DNA from 3 places in the Thauera sp. SDU_THAU2 genome. Region 1 is predicted to be linked to each of the others. Evidence: predicted binding sites of a transcription regulator. Region 1 holds the regulator's gene; each other region holds the start of a gene.

Region 1 (3,274 bases):
GATCGAATTCGGCAACCACGTCGGCCCGCTCGCGATCGCGGCGGACCATGCCCGCCTCTCCTCGCCCGCCCAGCGCGAGCCCGAGCGCATCGAGCAGGATCGACTTGCCGGCGCCGGTTTCTCCGGTCAGCGCACCAAAACCCTTGCCGAATTCGAGTTCGAGATGGTCGACGATGACGAAGTCACGGATGGACAGGCTTCTCAGCATGGCAGGTCAATGAAGGATTGAGGTAAAACGGCGCTCGGTTGGCAGCGGCCGGGGCGTGGATGCCGGCATCAGTCGTGCCGCGGCGGCGTGCTCCAGTGGAGCTTTTCGCGCAGCATGGCGAAATAGCTGTAGCTCTCCGGATGCAGCAGCTTCAGCCCATGCCTCGAACGGGTCACGCGCACGCAGTCGCCGGCGCGCAAGTCGAAGCGGGCCTGACCGTCGAAATGCACCCGCGCATCCTGGGGCGGCAGCAGCACGATGTCGATGCGGCAACTGTCCGGCAGGGTGATCGGCCGTGCCGTCAGCGCGTGCGGACACAGCGGCACCAGGGCGATGCCGTCGACGCTCGGATGCAGGATGGGGCCATTGGACGACAAGGCATAGGCGGTGGAGCCCGTCGGCGTCGACACGATCATGCCGTCGGAACGCTGGGTATAGACGTACTCTCCATCGATCGACAGTTCGAATTCGATCATGCGCCCGAGTTCGCCCTTGTTGACGACGACGTCGTTGAGCGCCAGCGTCTGGAAGATGCGCTCGCCGCCCCGCAGCACTTCGGCGTCGAGCATGAAGCGGAGCTCTTCGCGGAAGCGCCCTTCGACGATCTCGGCGAGGCGCGCATTGGCATCGTTCAGCGCGATGTCGGTCAGGAAACCCAGGCGGCCGAGATTGACCCCGGCCAGCGGCACGCCGTACTCGGCCAGGCGGCGGGCGGTGTGGAGCATGGTGCCGTCGCCGCCGACCACCACGGCCAGATCGACTTCGCCGCCGATCCGCTCATAGCCGGCGACCGGAAAATCGCCCGCGCCGCCGATGGAACTCGCCGTACCCTGCTCGATCCACACCATGCGTCCGCGCTCGCGCAGGAAACGGGCGATCGCCATGACCGATTCGGCCACGTCCGGGCTCTGGTACTTGCCCACGAGGGCGATGTTGTGGAATTTGGCGCTCATGACGCGGATTAAACCATATCCCGCCAGCACCTTGGCGAGCACTGAACGACGGCGCCGAAGCCCGCTGGCAGGGACCGGGAGATATCCGGAATATCCATCGACGGATGATCCGAGCTATATTCTTCGCCTGCCATGAACTCCTTAGACGCTCGCTCCCAGATCCTGCTGAAAACCCTGATCGAACGCTATATCGCGGACGGTCAGCCCGTCGGCTCGCGTGCGCTGTCGCGCTTCTCCGGGCTGGAGCTGTCGCCGGCGACGGTGCGCAACGTCATGAGCGACCTGGAGGAGTTCGGCCTGATCGCCAGTCCGCACACTTCCGCCGGCCGGATTCCGACGGCGCGCGGCTACCGTTTCTTCGTCGATTCGCTGCTGACGGTCCAGCCGCTCGACACCACACGGGTGCATCAACTCAAAGGCCAGCTCCAGCCCGACCAGCCGCAGCGGCTGCTCAATTCGGCCTCGCACCTGCTGTCGAACCTCACCCAGTTCGCCGGCATCGTCGTCGCCCCGCGCAAGGACGCCGTCCGCATCCGGCAGTTCGAATTCATCAGCCTGTCCGAAAACCGCATCCTGCTAATCATCGTCACCACCGCCGGCGACGTGCAGAACCGGATCCTGATGACCCGCCGCGCCTACAGCGCCAGCGAGCTGAGCAGCGCCGCGAACTACCTGAACGAGCATTTCGCCGGCCTGTCCTTCGACGAGATCCGCCGCCGCATCATGGACGAGCTGCGCCAGCTGCGCAGCGACATGACCGAACTGATGACCGCGACCGTGGATGCCGGCAGCGCCGCCGCGGAAGAAACGGCCACCCGCTACGTCATCTCCGGCGAAACCAATCTGCTCGACGTCGAGGACCTGTCGTCGAACATGTCGCGCCTGCGCGAACTGTTCAAGCTCTTCGAACAGCGCACCAGCCTCGTGCAACTGCTCGAACTGTCGAACAAGGCCGACGGGGTGCAGATCTTCATCGGCGGCGAATCCGGCCTCGCGCCGCTCGACGCCTGCAGCGTGATCACGGCGCCTTACGAGGTGGACGGCCAGATCGTCGGCTCGGTGGGCGTCATCGGCCCGACCCGGATGGCCTACGATCGCGTGATTCCGATCGTCGACATCACCGCCCGGCTGCTGTCCAACGCGCTGTCGTCGAACAACTGAAACACCACTCCGGACAAGGCGAGCCTCGTTTTCGCCCTGCCCGGCCCCACAAGCAAGGACAAGCATGGCCCGCTACTGGCCCGAACCACCCGCCTCGCACGATACCCCCGCCCGTACCGGCATCCTGCTCGTCAATCTCGGCACCCCCGATGCGCCCACGGCCGGCGCACTGCGCCCCTATCTGAAGGAATTCCTGTCCGATCCGCGCGTGGTCGAGATTCCCCGCGCCGCCTGGTGGCCCATTCTCAACGGCATCATCCTGAACATCCGCCCGGCCGCATCGGCAAAGAAATACGCCAGCATCTGGAGCGCAGACGGTTCGCCGCTGATGGTCCACACCGAACGCCAGGCCAGCCGGCTGCGCGACCACCTGGCCGCGGCCGGCTGCACCGAGGTCGATGTCGATTTCGCCATGCGCTACGGCAAACCCTCGATCGCCGAGCGCCTGCGCGCGATGCAGGCGCGGGGCTGCATGCGCATCCTCGTCCTGCCGCTCTACCCGCAATATTCGGCCAGCACCACGGCAACGGTAGTCGACGCCGTCGGCCGCACCCTGGCGAAGATCCGCAACCAGCCGGAAATCCGCTTCGTGCGCGACTTCCACGACTTCCCGGGCTACATCGAGGCACTCGCTGCCAACGTGCGCGAACATTGGGCCGCGCACGGCGAGCCGGATCGCCTGCTGATGAGCTTCCATGGCGTGCCCAAGCGCACGATCGAGCTTGGCGACCCTTATTACCACGAGTGCCAGACCACCGGCCGGCTGCTCGCCGAGGCGCTCGGCCTGCCGCCCGAACGGGCGATGGTCACCTTCCAGTCGCGCTTCGGCAAAGCCGAATGGCTGCAGCCCTACACCCAGCCCACGCTCGAAGCGCTCGCCGCCCAGGGGGTCGGCCGCGTCGACGTCATGTGCCCCGGCTTCATCGCCGACTGCCTGGAGACACTGGAGGAA
Region 2 (3,274 bases), 420 kb from region 1:
AGTTCGAGCGGTGCCTCGATGTTGCTCAGGCCGGAATGCGAGATCCAGGCGGTGATGGAGTCGATCGCGGCCGGATCGCCTTCGGTCGGCTGCCAGTGGAGCCCGGGCATGTGGGCACAGAAATATACGGCGTGTTCGCCGGTGCCGCTGCCCACCTCCAGTACCGAGGCCGTGTCGGGCAGGGCACGCTGCAGAATCGGCAGGATGTGGCAGCGATTGCGCTCGGTGGACGGGGAGAACATGCGTCGATCGTTGGACATGGGGCGGGGGAGGCTGACTTATCGGATCGTTGGACTGTTTAGCGCGGAGTGTGATCCAGACCGCAGTGCCGAGCGAGCATCGACAGCCGTCGACCATGAACTTTTCCCCGTTCTAGGGTATGTCCGGATTGTTGAGTCGGCGCATGAGATGGCCCGCGCCCGGAAACGGGGGCCTTCAGCGCACCAGAAACGGAAGGTTGGCCGTTGCCGCTTTGCCGTGGCGATCGCGTGTCGTGATGAACAGGCGATAGGCTCCCGGCTCGGCAGGCGCCAGCAGGCGCACGCTGGCGGCATCGGCGTGCAGGACGCGCGTGGCGACGCGCGCGGGCGGGGATTCGTGGTCGCCGCCTTTGCGCAGGTCGGTGGCTTCGGCAAGAATCTTCCATTCCGTTTCCAGCGCCGTGCCGTCGGCGCTGACGGCATCGATGCCGGCCGAAATCTCCGCTCCGGGGGCGAACACGTCGGCGGCGATGCCGATGCCGCGCACGGCCGGTGCGGGCCTCTCCACCGGCCGGCCCCAGAACGAGGCCAGCGCATCGCTCATCGCGGTGCCGCTGCCGTCGGCCAGCAACAGGCCGTGCCAGGTTTCGGTCTGCTCCTGTTTGGCGCCCCACAGGAAGGGGAAGGCGCCGCGAATCTGCGGCTGGCGTGCGAGATAGTCGAGGGCCTCGGTGAAGAAGCGGGCTTTTTCGCTGCTGGTCGGCTCCACCGGCGCTCCCCAGGGTTTGCGACCGGCCTGCCACTGGCCGAGCGGTCCCAGTTCGGTGACGACGACCGGCTTGCCGATGCCCGCGTCGCGCAGCCGCCGAGGCAGATCGAACACCGCGCCGGCATAGACGTTGATGCCCAGCAGATCGACGTTCGGGCAGCAGTCCGCCAGGCTGTGAAAAGCGTCCATGCCGGTATCGGCGACGACCATCAGCGTCGGGTGGGCCGGATCGATCCGCTTGATCGCCGCAGCGAGGCGATCGACCTCGCGCCATAGCGGCAGCGGGTTTTCCACCGCGGTCTCGATTTCGTTGCCGACGCCCCAGGCGAGCAGGGCGGGGTGCCCTCGGTGGCGCTCGACGAAGTCGAGGATGGCCTGCTCCTGTGCCCGCACGGCCTGCTCGTCGTCATAGCTGAAGCCGTGGCGCGGATGCTCCAGCCATAAGCCCATGAGCACCTTCAAACCGAGCCGTTGCGCTTCGTCCAGCACCCAGGCATCGGCCTGCCGATAGACGCGTACCACTTGGGCGCCGGCGGCGGCCAGGCGTGCGAGGCCGGCCGCATCGCCTTCGAAGGCGGCACCCTGCCACTGCGGGCCTGGTGCCGCCTGGCTGATGCCCGAGGACAGGGCACCGGTGCAGACGAAGAGAGCGAAAAGGATGTGCCGGAAGGCTGCGGCAAGAATATTCATTTCGATCCACTGTTCGGCGCGGTGGCCGTGCTGCGAGGCCATGCTCCATCCCTCAAGGACTTGTCTTGCCTTGGGGCGACCCAGCGGTGGAAAAGTTCAGTGCTCGATGACGCCTTGTACGGAAGGGCAGCGCAGAAATCACGCCGGTCGCTCTTGAAATCCAGGAACCCCGTCCCTATTATTAGCACTCGTTGGCAGTGAGTGCTAACAAACCCGGTGCGGCAGCGGAGCTGCTGCATTCGGGTCACTGCGAATTTTCCGCGGGCCAATCCGCAAGCCATCAACCCAAACAGTCGAACCGAAGATAGGAGTGAACTCGATGAAGATTCGTCCTCTGCACGATCGCGTGATCGTCAAGCGTCTGGAAGCCGAGCGCAAGACCGCCAGCGGCATCGTGATCCCGGACAGCGCAGGCGAGAAGCCCGATCAGGGCGAAGTCCTGGCCGTCGGCAACGGCAAGATCCTCGACGACGGCAACGTGCGTCCGATGGCCGTCAAGGCGGGCGACAAGGTGCTGTTCGGCAAGTATGCCGGCCAGGCCGTCAAGGTCGAAGGCGAAGAGCTCCTCGTGATGCGCGAGGAAGACATCATGGGCGTGGTCGAAGGCTGAGCCTTGCCGCATTCCTGAAGCGCTAATCCCTGAAAAATTCCGGAGTTCTTAAGAATGGCAGCTAAAGAAGTCAAGTTTGGTGATTCCGCCCGCGAACGCATGGTCGCCGGCATCAACATCCTCGCCAACGCGGTCAAGGTGACCCTGGGCCCGAAGGGCCGCAACGTGGTGCTGGAGCGCTCGTTCGGCGCCCCGACCGTGACCAAGGACGGCGTCTCGGTGGCCAAGGAGATCGAACTGAAGGACAAGTTCGAGAACATGGGCGCGCAGATGGTCAAGGAAGTCGCTTCCAAGACCTCGGACATCGCCGGTGACGGCACCACCACCGCCACCGTGCTGGCCCAGTCGATCGTGCGCGAAGGCATGAAGTACGTTGCCGCCGGCATGAACCCGATGGATCTGAAGCGCGGCATCGACAAGGCCGTCGCCGCCACCATCGAAGAGCTGAAGAAGCTGTCCAAGCCCTGCTCGACCAACAAGGAAATCGCCCAGGTCGGTTCGATCTCGGCCAACTCCGACAGCGACATCGGCGACATCATCGCCAAGGCGATGGACAAGGTCGGCAAGGAAGGCGTGATCACCGTCGAAGACGGCAAGTCGCTGAACAACGAGCTGGACGTCGTCGAAGGCATGCAGTTCGACCGTGGCTACCTGTCGCCCTACTTCATCAACAACCCGGACAAGCAGGTCGCCGTGCTGGACGATCCCTTCGTCCTGCTGTTCGACAAGAAGATCGCCAACATCCGTGACCTGCTGCCGGTGCTGGAGCAAGTCGCCAAGGCCGGCCGCCCGCTGCTGATCATCGCCGAGGACGTCGAAGGCGAAGCCCTGGCCACCCTGGTGGTGAACAACATCCGCGGCATCCTGAAGACCTGCGCCGTCAAGGCTCCGGGCTTCGGCGACCGCCGCAAGGCCATGCTGGAAGACATCGCCATCCTGACCGGCGGCCAGGTCATCGCCGAGGAAGTCGGCCTGACGCTGGAAAAGGCCACCCTGGACGATCTG
Region 3 (3,274 bases), 560 kb from region 1:
CCGGATGTCTGTCCGACTGCGCTGTCCGACATGAGCATGGTGATGCAGCAACTCGGCGCCGATGGCGACAAGGTCCAGGTGCTGTTCGTCACCGTCGACCCCGAACGCGACACACCGGCGCTGCTGGCGGAATACGTGCCGGTGTTCGACCCGCGCTTCCTCGGGCTGTACGGCACGCCGGAGCAGATCGCCGAAGTTGCCAAGGATTTCCGCGTCTTCTACCGCAAGAGCGGCGATCTCGACGGCCATTACACCGTCGACCACTCGGCCGGCACCTACGTGTTCGACCCGCAGGGCCGGCTGCGCCTGTACATGAAGCACGGAGCGGAGCCAGCCGAGGTCACGGCCGACATTGCGGCGCTGCTGGCGGGGAAATGAGCCAGCGAATGCGCTAAACGAGAAACGGCGACTCAAGGTCGCCGTTTCCATTGATGCACCGAGAATGCAATTCAGACAGCGTCGGCCAGCATGCCGCGCATCTTCTGCATCGCCTTGGCCTCGATCTGGCGGATGCGCTCGGCGGAGACGCCGTATTCCGCTGCCAGTTCGTGCAGCGTGGCGCTGTCGCCTTCGCTCAGCCAGCGGCGCTGGACGATGTTGCGGCTACGGTCGTCGAGGCTGGCCAGGGCATTGCGCAGGCCGACGTCCTGCATGTGGGCGAGCTGCGTGCGGGCCAGCACTTCGGACGGTTCGGCGTGCGGATCGGGCAGGTAGGCGATCGGCGCAAAGCGTTCGTCCTCGTCGTCGCCGCTGCCTTCCAGCGGGATGTCGCGGCCGCCGAGACGGGTTTCCATCTCGACCACCTCCTCGGGCTTGACACCGAGCTGGGTGGCGATCGCATCGACTTCGACCGGGTTCAGCGTGCCGGCGTCCTGCTTCAGGCTGCGCAGGTTGAAGAACAGCTTGCGCTGGGCCTTGGTGGTGGCGATCTTCACCAGCCGCCAGTTCTTCAGCACGTATTCGTGGATTTCGGCCTTGATCCAGTGCATCGCGAACGAAACCAGACGCACGCCGCGCGTGGGGTCGAAGCGCTTCACCGCCTTCATCAGGCCGACGTTGCCTTCCTGGATCAGGTCGGCGTGCGGCAGGCCGTAGCCCAGGTAACCGCGTGCGATCGCGACCACCACCCGCAGGTGCGACATCACCAGCTGGCGCGCCGCGTCGACGTCCCCCTGCTCGCGCAGGCGCGTTGCCAGTTCCACTTCCTGCTGCTCGCTGAGCATGGGCATGCGATTGACGCTCTGGATGTACTGGTCCAGGCTGCCGGCGGCGGGAACGGGAAACGACAGGGCTTGAGACATAGGCTTGTGTCCTCCTTGTGTGCTCGATTTTAGCACTCGCGGTTTGAGAGTGCTAAATGCGGGAGGAGTTCCGTGCTGTTCTTGGCAGGGCACCGATCATCCGGCACCCTGCCGCCGTGTCGATCAGAACAGGTTCATCGGATAGTCGACGAACACGCGGATCTCGTTGCCTTCGCTGTTATAGGCGCGGGCGTCCTCCGAAACGCGCAGGAAGGACGCGCGCAGGCGGATGCTCAGGTCCTTGGCCGCGCCGCTCTGCACCTTGTAGCTCAACTGGTTGAACCATTCGCGTTCCTTGCCGCGGCTCGGCGCGCCGGCGTCGATGTTGTCGCCGCGGACGTAGGCGACGACGTAGCTCAGGCCGGGCACGCCGTATTCGGTGAAGTCCACCGCATAGCTCAGCTGCCAGGAGCGCTCGTCCTTGGCGTTGAAATCGGACCAGAAGGAGTTGGCGAGGAAGATCGTGCTGCCGCCGTTGCCCACCCAGCCTTCGTCCTGGTAGAAGCCGTAGTTGAAGCCGACGTCGCCGCTGCTGCGCTGGTGTGCCACGGTGAAGGCGTGCGGGCCGGTGGCGTAGGTCGCGGCCAGGCTCCAGATGCGGTTCTTGCCTTCGTCGGCGTCGAACTTCCTGTCCTGCTTGGTGTTGTAGCCGTTGAAGTCGAGCGTGAGCGAATCGCCCTGCGCCAGCGGGCGCACGTAGTTCAGGTTGATGTACTGGCGCTTCAGCACGTCCTCGATGTCCGATGCATACAGCGCGCCGCTGAACACTTCGTTGAACTGGTAGCGGCCGCCGATCAGGTCGATGGCCTTCAAGCCGCCGCCGTCGCGGCTCTCGTCGCTCTTGCGCGCTTCGGCGTGGAAGCGGCCGGCGTGCAGCGTCAGGCCTTCGATTTCGTTCGAGGTGATCATCGTGCCGGTGAAGCTTTCCGGCATCAGGCGCGAGGCGTCGTGGTTCAGCACCGGCAGCGTCGGCCGCAGATCGCCGTAGGCGAGCACGGTGTTGGAGAAGCGTAGCTTGATCGAGGCGCCGGCCCGGGCGACATCGCGCTCGACGTCGCCATTGTTGTCCACGCGGAAGAAGTCGATGCCCGCCGCGCCCGCCCGGCCGCGGCCGCTGTCGAGGCGGACGGCATACAGACCGAAGGCATCGACGCCGAAACCGACCGTGCCCCGGGTGAAGCCCGAGCTGAAGTTCAGCACTGCGCCCTGGCCCCATTCGGCCTTGTCCTGCCTGCCCTGCTTGTAATCGCGGCTGATGTAGGCATTGCGCAGGAACAGATCCAGCGAGCTGTCCTCGATGAAGCCGCGCGCTTCGGATTGGCCTGCGCCCATTGCCGGGGCGGTGGCCGCCAGGCTGAGGGCGATCGAACACGCCCATTTCTTCGACGTCATTGTCTTGTCCTTGATGTTGTTTGCTTTGTGGCGGATGCGTTGCATGAAATACAGCCGCGATCTCCCCGGCGGCGATTTTCGCATGCCTCACCGTTGGTGGAACGGATGTTTAGCCTCCCGGCCTTCTTTGACGACGCCAGGAGCATGAAATGGAGAACATGGACACGAGGCAATGCCACGTGATCGAGCAATCGCCGGCCGCAACGGCTGCTACCGACGCCTATGCACTGCTGTTCGAACTGTGGCAGCGCTCGTCACCTGGCCGCCGGGCAGCGACGGTCGCCAAGTACCGCAAGGTTCTCGATGCCTTTGCCGCCTTCACCGGTGGGATGCCGCTTGCGGATGTGCGCCGCAGGAATCTGCTGGTCTTCCGCGACCATCTGCTCGCATCGCGCCAGAGCCCGGTCACCGTCAGGCACAAGCTGGGCATCATCAGGACCCTGCTCGGCACGGCGGTCGATCATGAACTGGCAGCGTCGAATCCGGCTGCCGAGCTCAGAATGCAGGAAGCGGTGCCACGCAAGGCCTGCATCGCATTCACCGCGGACGATCTGAACCGCCTGTTCCGCGCTGAAATCCAC

Evidence for each region. The regulator HrcA, encoded in region 1, represses chaperone genes, less so after heat shock. The targets are predictions, from matches to a motif close to TNTTAGCACTCNNNGNCNNNGAGTGCTAANA.
Region 2: a site for HrcA is predicted at 1,839-1,869, ahead of groES (co-chaperone GroES). Genes of this name have one in related genera too.
Region 3: a site for HrcA is predicted at 1,329-1,359, ahead of rpoH (RNA polymerase sigma factor RpoH). Genes of this name have one in related genera too.

What each region holds. Positions count from the first base shown of each region.
Region 1 covers NZ_JBBWUN010000003.1:2,635,517-2,638,790, forward strand. The annotation lists gene recN (DNA repair protein RecN) at 1-208, opposite strand, end outside; gene AAFL97_RS13865 (NAD kinase) at 277-1,161, opposite strand; gene hrcA (heat-inducible transcriptional repressor HrcA) at 1,294-2,322, shown strand; gene hemH (ferrochelatase) at 2,387-3,274, shown strand, end outside.
Region 2 covers NZ_JBBWUN010000003.1:3,051,674-3,054,947, reverse strand. The annotation lists gene AAFL97_RS15965 (DUF938 domain-containing protein) at 1-242, opposite strand, end outside; gene AAFL97_RS15960 (glycoside hydrolase family 2 TIM barrel-domain containing protein) at 436-1,701, opposite strand; gene groES (co-chaperone GroES) at 1,979-2,269, shown strand; gene groL (chaperonin GroEL) at 2,324-3,274, shown strand, end outside.
Region 3 covers NZ_JBBWUN010000003.1:3,198,866-3,202,139, reverse strand. The annotation lists gene AAFL97_RS16675 (SCO family protein) at 1-378, shown strand, start outside; gene rpoH (RNA polymerase sigma factor RpoH) at 450-1,301, opposite strand; gene AAFL97_RS16665 (OprD family porin) at 1,425-2,693, opposite strand; gene AAFL97_RS16660 (DUF4160 domain-containing protein) at 2,843-3,274, shown strand, end outside.